DNA from 2 places in the Rhodobacter sp. P1_C2 genome. Region 1 is predicted to be linked to the other one. Evidence: riboswitches for the same ligand, from Rfam matches in the RefSeq annotation. Region 1 holds a riboswitch; the other holds the start of a gene.
The links. Region 1 has a riboswitch for thiamine pyrophosphate ahead of thiC (phosphomethylpyrimidine synthase ThiC). Riboswitches for the same ligand answer to the same signal wherever they lie in the genome.
Positions count from the first base shown of each region.

Region 2: it holds a riboswitch for thiamine pyrophosphate, as region 1 does, so the genes downstream of both, thiB (thiamine ABC transporter substrate binding subunit) here and thiC (phosphomethylpyrimidine synthase ThiC) in region 1, are expected to answer to the same signal.

Region 1 covers NZ_JBFUAG010000001.1:84,419-89,290, reverse strand. Annotated here, with positions in the region: gene AC1DZT_RS00450 (iron-containing alcohol dehydrogenase) at 1-1,291, opposite strand, end outside; gene AC1DZT_RS00445 (sugar-binding transcriptional regulator) at 1,466-2,458, shown strand; TPP riboswitch at 2,525-2,645, shown strand; gene thiC (phosphomethylpyrimidine synthase ThiC) at 2,768-4,579, shown strand; gene AC1DZT_RS00435 (FAD-dependent oxidoreductase) at 4,576-4,872, shown strand, end outside.
Region 2 covers NZ_JBFUAG010000001.1:324,927-329,798, reverse strand. Annotated here, with positions in the region: gene AC1DZT_RS01580 (SRPBCC family protein) at 1-82, shown strand, start outside; gene aroC (chorismate synthase) at 35-1,135, opposite strand; gene AC1DZT_RS01570 (hypothetical protein) at 1,219-1,812, opposite strand; TPP riboswitch at 2,010-2,108, shown strand; gene thiB (thiamine ABC transporter substrate binding subunit) at 2,146-3,132, shown strand; gene AC1DZT_RS01560 (thiamine/thiamine pyrophosphate ABC transporter permease ThiP) at 3,108-4,640, shown strand; gene AC1DZT_RS01555 (thiamine ABC transporter ATP-binding protein) at 4,627-4,872, shown strand, end outside.

The DNA.
Region 1 (4,872 bases):
CGAGGAAGGAATAACGGTCGCGCATCTCGCGGCTGTAGCGCAGCGCATCGGCGTAAAGCGCGGGGTCCAGGCAGATCTCCTCGGGGCTGGCCCCGCCACCTGCGGCGCGCAAGTGCCGGGCAAGCTCGGCCGAGGGGATCATCATCGCCTGCAAGGTCCGGCGCAGGTCCGGCCAGATGACCGCAAGGCTGGCGTTGAAATGGTTGGCCGCCGCCTGATCCATCACCTTGGCGCGGCTGGCTTTAAGGCAAGCCTCCACCGCCGCCGCAGGGTAACGGGCGCGGATCGCGGCTTCGTCGAACCAGGTCGGGCCGACGCGGGGCGCCTCTTCCATCGCCAGGATCCGCTCTTGCAGCCGCGCCATGGTGACCGAGGCGACGCCGACCTGCTGGCCATGCACGGTGCCCGGGTGGCGCGCGTCGGCAAAACTGTCGATCCAGTGCGAGATCTGGTGTTCGCCCATCGAGCCGGGATGGCTCATCCGCGTCACGGCGATGCCGAGGCCGCCGAGGGTCAGGATGCGGTGCAGATAGCCCACCGCCGCGTGATCCTTCCGGCCGAGGCCAGCCGAGCGGGCCAGCATCTCGGCCTCGTCGGCGTTTTGCAGGACGTAGGGCGCGGTCGCGTAATAGGTGCCCAGCATCCGGTGCGAGAAATACCAGTCGACCTGCGCCGTGGGCCGGCACAGGCTGTCGCCAAAGCCCGCCGCGATCAGGTATTGCGGGGCGCGGGCGGTCTCGGCCACGTCGATGAAGACGCCCTTGGCGGCATGGGCGTTCTGGGTGGATTTCAACCCCGAATCCAGCGTGATCGAGGCGGTGGACGAGGTATAGCCGTTCATCGACGGCGCGGTGCCAAAGACCGAATAGGACCGCCCGTCGCCGAAGGTCGCGAATTTGCACAGGTCGTTCAGCGTGCCGGAGCCGACCGCGACCAGCGCCTCGACCCCCCTGGTGCGGTCCTGCAGGTCGCGCACGGTCTGCACATCGGCATGCGGGTGATCGAGCACGATCAGCCGCGCCTTCGGGCCGATCTTCGCGGCAATCGCGGCGCCCATCACCTCCACCGTGTTCTCGTCGCAGACCACGCCATAGCTTTCGGCGGGCATGGTGCGCGCCAGAAGATCGGCCGCATCCCCGGCCAGCGTGTCGCGGATCACGATGGTCTTGAAGGGCACATCGGCGGGTTTTCCGGTGTCCGGGTCGATCCAGGCGCCCGAGGTGACCTCATCGATCAGAGCGGTCCAGTTGCCTTTGGAAGCGGCGCTCTGCGCCCTTGCCTCGTGGTCCATGCGCTCCTCCCAAAGCATCTCGACTCTCGATGTATGGCAAAATTCACCATACCTTGTCGTATGTCAATGGCGTTTTTCATGTTATGTTGAAATTTGCCAAACGGCAGAACGGCTGGATTTGTCCGCGGTTTCCTGCGATGACAGAACCACCCTGAGCCAAGGACCAAAGCCGCGATGCCCACTGCCCTGACCGAGCCGAAATCAGCCAGCGCCCGCCGCGTGCCGCCGATGCAATTCGGCACCGATCAGGTGCTGTGGGCGGCCTGGCTTTATTACGAGGAAGGCCTGAAGCAGGAGCAGATCGCCGAACAGCTCGGCATCTCGCGCGCCTCTGTTTTCAACCTGTTACAGAAGGCGCGGGATGAGGGCGTGGTGACGATCACCATCGACCCCTCGCGCATCGGGCGGGCCAATCTGGCCTTGGAACTGCGCGACAAGATCGGGCTGGAGGAGTGTTTCCTCCTGCCAACCGGGGCCTCATCCCAACCTCTGTCGCAGCAGATCGGCCATCTGGGGGCCCGGCTGCTGGAAAGCCGGATCAAGGAGGACGAGATCATCGGCGTCGCCTGGGGTCGCACCGTTCTCGCCCTGTCCGAGGCGCTGTCGCCGCTCCACCGCCCGCATGTCACGGTGGCGCAGCTGACCGGAAGCTCGGCCGCGACGATGGATTTTTCGCCGGTCTTCTGCACCTCGAACATCGCCGAAAAGCTCAATGCGCGCTGCGTCAACCTGCATGCGCCGGGGGTGGTTTCCAGCCCCGCGGTCAAGGATATCCTGATGGCCGAGCCCGCCATCCGCGAGCATTTCGACCTTCTTGGCCATTGCACGACGATCCTGTTCGGCGTGACGCAGCTGACCGGCGAGACGCTTCTGGTGACCGGCGGCTTCATGACCCCCGAACAGCTGGCGGTCTACCGCGATCTCGGGGCGGTCGGCTTCGCCTCGGGGCATTTCTTCGACATCTCGGGGCAGCTGGTGACCTCCGAATTCGACAGCCGCCACATCACCATGTCGGCCGAAACGATGATGCGGGTGCCGCAGCGGATCTGCGTCGGTGGCGGCCTGGGCAAGGTCGATGCCATCGCCGGCATGATTCGCGCCCGCCTGGCGACGGTCCTGGTGACCGACGAGGAAACTGCCCGCGCGCTTCTGGCCAAGATTTCCTGACCAAAAGCCGCCCCCGCCCGCCGCACAAACTTGCCTGTTGACGGCACAGCGCGCTTGGATATCCTTGCCTCACGTCGGGGGAGTCCCACCCAAGGGACTGAGAGGCTGATGGGGGGCAACCCCGGTGCAGCGACCCTTTGAACCTGACCCAGTTGACACTGGCGTAGGAAGACCGAAGGGCAAACCCTCCCCTATCGCATACGGGGTGGTCCTTTCGGGCCACTTGGGCCCTTTGCGCAGTCGCGTGCCGGGCCTGATGGCCCCTTTCTGCCTTCGTTTCACTTGGGTCTTTTCGCGAGAGGAGACCAGATGAACAAGACCATTTCCCAGACCGAAGCCCATCAGATCACGACCGGCGCCCTGCCCGCCTCGTCCAAGATCCATATCGCAGGCACGTTGCACGACATCCGCGTGCCGCTGCGCCAGATTGCCGTGACGGGGGAGGCGCCCCTGAATGTCTATGACAGTTCAGGCCCTTACACCGATGCCGCCGTTGCGGTGGAGATCGCCAAGGGCCTGGCGGACGTCCGCGGCCTTTGGCTGCAGCGGCGCGGCGATGTGGCGGCCTATCCGGCCCGCGCCGTCCAGCCCGCCGACAATGGCTTTGTGGATGGCGCCAGGCTGACCCCCGCCTTCCCGCACCAGCGCGAACCCCTGCGCGCCACCGAAGGTCGCGCCGTGACGCAACTCGCCTATGCCCGCGCCGGGATCATCACGCCGGAAATGGAATTCGTGGCGATCCGCGAGAACGAGGGCCGCTCCGCCGCCTATGCCCGCGACGGCGAGGCCTTCGGTGCCGAACTGCCCGACCTCGTCACCCCCGAATTCGTCCGCCGCGAAGTGGCCGAAGGCCGCGCCATCATCCCCGCCAACATCAACCACCGCGAGCTGGAGCCGATGGTCATCGGCCGCAATTTCCTGGTGAAGATCAACGCCAACATCGGCAATTCCGCCGTCACCTCCTCGATGGAGGAGGAGGTGGAAAAGATGGTCTGGGCGATCCGCTGGGGCGCCGACACGGTGATGGACCTGTCCACCGGGCGCAACATCCACAACATCCGCGACTGGATCATCCGCAACGCCCCGGTGCCGATCGGCACGGTGCCGCTCTATCAGGCGCTGGAAAAGGTCGGTGGCGTGGCCGAGGATCTGACCTGGGAAATCTACCGCGACACGCTGATCGAACAGGCCGAACAGGGGGTGGATTATTTCACCATCCACGCCGGGGTGCGCCTGCACATGATCCCGATGACGGCACGGCGGGTGACGGGGATCGTCAGCCGTGGCGGCTCGATCATGGCGAAGTGGTGCCTGCATCACCACCGCGAAAGCTTTCTCTATGAACGCTTTGACGAGATCTGCGACATCATGCGCGCCTATGACGTCAGCTTCTCGCTCGGCGATGGCCTGCGCCCCGGTTCGATCGCCGATGCGAACGACCAGGCGCAGTTTGCCGAGCTGGAGACGCTGGGTGAGCTGACCAAGATCGCTTGGGCCAAAGATTGCCAGGTGATGATCGAAGGGCCGGGCCATGTGCCGATGCACAAGATCAAGGCCAATATGGACAAGCAGCTGAAGCATTGCCACGAGGCGCCCTTCTACACGCTCGGGCCGCTGACGACCGACATTGCGCCCGGCTATGACCATATCACGAGCGCGATTGGCGCCGCGATGATCGGCTGGTTCGGCACGGCGATGCTTTGCTATGTCACGCCCAAGGAACACCTTGGCCTGCCCGACCGCAACGATGTGAAAACCGGGGTCATCACCTACAAGCTGGCCGCCCATGCCGCCGATCTGGCCAAGGGCCACCCCGGCGCGCAAGCCCGCGACGATGCGCTGTCCCGGGCCCGGTTCGAGTTCCGCTGGGAGGATCAGTTCAACCTCGGCCTCGACCCCGACACCGCCCGCGCCATGCATGACGAGACCATGCCGAAAGAGGCGCACAAGGTCGCGCATTTCTGTTCGATGTGCGGGCCGAAGTTCTGCTCGATGAAGATCAGCCATGACATCCGGGCCGAGGCGGAAAAGCAGGACGGCATGGCGCGGATGGCGGAAAAGTTCCGCGAGGGCGGTGCATTGTACCTGCCCACCGCGAGCGTGGAGGAACCGGCCGAATGATCTCGGTTCTGGGGCAAGGCGTGGCGGGGCTTTGCGCCGCCACCGCCCTGGCCGACCGGGGCCTTGCCGTGGAGGTCATCGCCCCGCCCGACGCGCCCGCCCCGGCCAGCCATCTGGCCGGGGGCATGCTCGCCCCCTTCTGCGAGGGGGAAAGCGCGCCGCCGGTCATCGTGGCCCGCGGGCAGGCGGCCTTGGCCTGGTGGCAGGCCCATGTCCCCGGCGTGGTGCAGCGCGGCACGTTGGTTCTGGCCAGCCCGCGCGATCAGGGCGAGCTGGACCGCTTCGCCCGCGCC
Region 2 (4,872 bases), 240 kb from region 1:
GGAGCGCCTGGCCAGCCTGCGGGGTCCTTCGCCCTTAGCCGATCAGACCGCGCAGCCCGCCCGTCTGGGCGCGGTCCAATAGCAGGTGGTCGGCCAGAACCAGCGCCATCATCGCCTCGCCCACCGGCACGGCGCGGATGCCGACGCAGGGGTCATGCCGCCCCTTGGTGATGAGCTCCACCTCTTCACCGCGCTGGTTGATCGTCCGCCGCGGCGTCAGGATGCTGGAGGTCGGCTTGACCGCAAAGCGGCAGACCACCGGCTGACCCGAGCTGATCCCGCCGAGGATGCCGCCCGCATGGTTCGACAGGAACACCGGCCCGTCATTGCCCATCCGGATCTCGTCGGCATTCTCCACCCCGGTCAGGCTGGCCGCCGCCATGCCATCGCCGATCTCCACCGCCTTGACCGCGTTGATCGACATCATCGCCGAGGCGAGGTCGCTGTCGAGCTTGCCATACAAGGGCGCGCCGAGGCCCGCCGGAACCCCCTCCGCCACGACCTCGATCACCGCCCCGACCGAGTTGTGCGACAGCCGCAGCCCATCGAGATACTCCGCCCAGTCGTCCACGGCACCCGGATCGGGGCACCAGAACGGGTTCTGCCCGATCTGACCCGCGTCAAACCGGCTCCGGTCGATCCCCTTGACCCCCATCTGCACCATGTAGCCGGTGATCTTCAGCCCCGGCACCAGCGCCTTCAGCACCGCCCGCGCGACACCGCCCGCCGCCACCCGGCTCGCCGTCTCGCGTGCCGAGGACCGGCCGCCGCCGCGATAATCCCTGAGGCCATATTTCTGGTGATAGGTGATGTCGGCATGACCGGGCCGGAAGCTCTGCGCGATATCGCCGTAATCCTTCGACCGCTGGTCGGTGTTCTCGATCATCAGCTGGATCGGCGTGCCGGTCGTGCGCCCCTCGAAGACGCCCGACAGGATGCGCACCGCGTCATCCTCCTTGCGCTGGGTGGTGAACTTCGAGGTGCCGGGCTTCCTGGCATCCAGCCAGGGCTGCAGATCGGCCTCGCTCAAGCTGATGCCGGGCGGGCAGCCATCCACCGTGGCCCCGATGGCCGGGCCGTGGCTTTCCCCCCAGGTGGTGAAACGAAACACATGACCAAAGGTGTTGAGGCTCATCGGCGATCTCCTGTCTGCCGCACCCCCTTAAGACAATCCGGACGGCTGCAACAGAATTTTCGTCGAAAATTCGGGGCCCGGGCTCAGTCGGCCTTCATCGAGACGATCGCCGCCTTCTTCACCGTATCGGTCGGATAGGTGATCCTTGTCTGGATGCCAAAGCGCAGGTCGGGGAAATAGGTGAAATGCTGCACCGTCGGATAGGGCCCGCCGATATGCCCGACATCCAGCCCCATCGCCGCATAGCGGCAGGACCCGATCTTCACCGTGGCCACAGTGCCCGCCGTCACATGCACCTTCTCGCGCCAGGCATCGGCCTTGTTGTCGCCGATCTTCGTCGTCGTGGCCCTTACGGCTGAGGTCCAGTCCATCGCCGGCTTCGGCTCGGGCACCCGGCGGATATAGGTATATTCCGACACCGTCGCAGAGCCGTTGCGCGTGCTTTCGGTCTGATAGATGCCATAGGTCGCCTCGACATAGCGGGCATAATTGCCGCCAGCATTGGTCTGCTCCAGCCTTATCACCTCATGCGCCTGGCGCCGCACCGTCCAGACCGAGCCATCGGTCAGCTTGACCGTGACACCCTTGGCGAAGCTCAGGAGGTTCACACATTCCGCCTGCGCCGCCCCGGCAGCGGTTCCGATCATCAGGCAAAACGCCGCCATACGCAGGACCATGTTCATTTTCTCCGACCTCCGACCCGATTCGCAAAACAAGGTTAACATCCGCCGACCCCACCGCGCGTAGAGACGGAAGGAAGACGGAAAGAAGACGCGGGCAAGACCCGGTCCAGCCCGGGGTTCTGGCAGCTTAACTCTGCGTTCTCAAGCCCTTGGCATTTGTCCTTGCGCTTGCCCGCCGATGCCCTATTTTCACGCATACCTCGGGGTGGCCTCTGGCCTGAGATGCAGTTTGCGGACCCGTTGAACCTGACCCGGATCATACCGGCGGAGGGAAGGTAACGGCGATGCTCGCCCGCTCCATTCCCGCCCGTCGCAAATGGAGAGACCATGAAAAGCTTCCATCTTGCACTGGCGTTCCTGTCCCTTGGCCATATGGCCATGGCCGACACGCCCGTTCTGAACGTCCTGACCTATGACAGCTTCGCCGCCGACTGGGGCCCCGGCCCCGCCATCGCCAAGGGGTTCGAGGCGACCTGCGGCTGCACCGTCCATTACACCACCGCCGGCGACGGCGCCGCCGTCCTGTCGCGGCTGAAGATGGAGGGCGCCAAGTCCGAGGCCGACATCGTCCTCGGCCTCGACACCACCCTGACCGAATCCGCCCGCGCCACCGGCCTCTTCGCGCCCTTGGCCGCTCAGGCCCCGAATGACCTGCCGGTGCCCTATGCCGACGCCAATTTCGAGCCCTTCGACTGGGGCTGGTTCGCCTTTGTCTATGACAAGACCAAAGTCGCCAACCCGCCGAAATCCTTGAAGGATCTCGCCGCGTCGAACCTCAAGATCGTGATCGAGGACCCGCGCTCTTCCACCCCCGGCCTCGGTCTGGTGATGTGGGTCAAGGCGGCTTACGGCGATCAGGCGGCGCAAGTCTGGAAGGATCTGGCCGACAATATCGTCACCGTCACCCCCGGCTGGGACGAGGCTTACGGCCTGTTCCTGAAGGGCGAGGCCGACATGGTCCTGTCCTACACCACCTCCCCCGCCTATCACCTGATCGCCGAGAAGGACGCCAGCAAGGCCGCCGCTGCCTTTGACGAGGGCCATTACATGCAGGTCGAAGTGGCCGGCAAACTCGCCTCCTCCAAGCAGCAGGATCTGGCGGACAAGTTCCTCGCCTATCTCGCCGCCGACGAGGCGCAGGCCGTGATCCCCACCACCAACTGGATGTACCCGGCCAAGACCCCCGCCGCGGGCCTGCCCGCAGGCTATGAGACGCTGATCAAGCCCGCGAAATCGCTGCTCTTTTCCCCGGCCGAGGCGGAAGGCCTGCGGCAGGCGGCGGTGGAGGAATGGCAGACCGCCCTGTCCAAATAAGCGCAGCGGCGCTGTCGGGCCTGATTGCCACGCTGGTGCTGGGAACGGCACTGGCGCTGGCAAGCCAGTCCACCGGCGCCAGCCTGCGGCCCGCCGATTGGTCCGCGATCCGCTTCACATTGCTGCAAGCCGTTCTTTCCACACTGTTTTCCTGCCTCCTCGCCGTGCCCGTCGCCCGCGCCCTGATGCGGCGCAGGTTCCCGGGCCGCAAGCTTCTGATCCTGCTGATGGGCGCGCCCTTCCTGCTGCCCGTGGTGGTGGCGGTTCTGGGCCTCCTCAGCATCTATGGCCGCAGCGGCGTCTTGAACCAGCTTCTGCAGGCATTGGGCCTGCCGGTCCTGTCGATCTATGGCCTCAAAGGCGTGGTTCTGGCCCATGTCTTCTTCAACCTGCCGATCGCCACACGGATGCTGCTGAACGGCTGGCAGTCGATCCCGGCCGAGCGGTTTCGCCTGGCCGAAACCCTGGGCCTCCCCTCCCCCTTCCGCCACATCGAGCTTCCCATGCTGCGCGCCGTCCTGCCGGGCGCGGCTTTGGCGATCTTTCTGGTCTGCCTCACCTCTTTCGTCGTGGCGCTGACGCTTGGCGGCGGCCCGAAGGCCACGACGCTGGAGCTTGCAATCTACCAGGCCCTCCGCTTTGACTTCGACCCCGGCAAGGCAGCCTTGCTCGCGGCGGTGCAATTCGCGCTCTGCGCCGGGGCCGTACTTCTGGCCGCGCGCTTCACCTTGCCCCTGGCGCTCGGGGCCGGGCAGGACCGCCCCCTTGTGATCCGCGCGCCAAAGGGCCGGGCAAGCGATTGTTTCGCCATCGCTTTTGCAGCCCTTCTGCTGGTCCTCCCCCTCGCCGCGATCGTGGTGGAGGGGGTGCCGGCGCTGGCGCATCTGGGCCCGCTGGTCTGGCAGGCGGCGCTGCGCTCGATCCTGATGGCGCTGGCTTCGGCGACGCTCTGCACCACCGCGGCGCTGACCCTGACGCTGGCGGTGGCGCGCCATGCCCAAGGCGCGCGGTGGATCGAGATGGCGGCGATGCTGCCGATGGCGGCCTCTGGCCTTGTCCTTGGCACCGGGCTTTTCCTGGTGATCCGCCCCTTCTTCCGCCCCGAGGATCTGGCCCTGCCGGTCACCATCCTGAGCAATGCCCTGATGGCGCTGCCCTTCCTTTACCGCCTGCTGTTGCCCGAGGTGCGGGTGCTGCAGGCCGATTACAGCCGCCTGGCGGAGGCGATGGGCCTGCGCGGCTGGGCGGCGCTGCGCTGGCTGGTGCTGCCGCGTCTGGCCCGCCCCCTTGGCCTTGGCAGCGGGCTGGCGGCGGCGCTGGCGATGGGCGATCTCGGCGTGATCGCGCTCTTTGCCGGCGAGGGGCAGGCCACGCTGCCCCTCGTCGTTCAGCGCCTCGCCGGGGCCTACCGGATGGCGGAGGCCTCGGGCGCGGCGCTCCTCCTCGTCGCCCTCAGCTTCGGCCTTTTCGCCCTGTGTGACCTCGGAGGCCGCCGTGCTGCAGCTTGACCATCTGACCCTGACCCAGGGCAGCTTTCACCTCTCCGCCGACTGGAGCCTGCAGGCCGGCAAAAGGCTGGCCCTGCTCGGCGCCTCGGGGGCGGGGAAATCGACGCTGCTGATGGGGCTTGCGGGTTTTGTCACGCCAACCGCTGGGCGCATTCTGTGGCGGGGTCAGGATCTGGCCCCCCTGCCCCCGGCAGAGCGGCCGGTTTCGATCCTGTTTCAGGACCAGAACCTG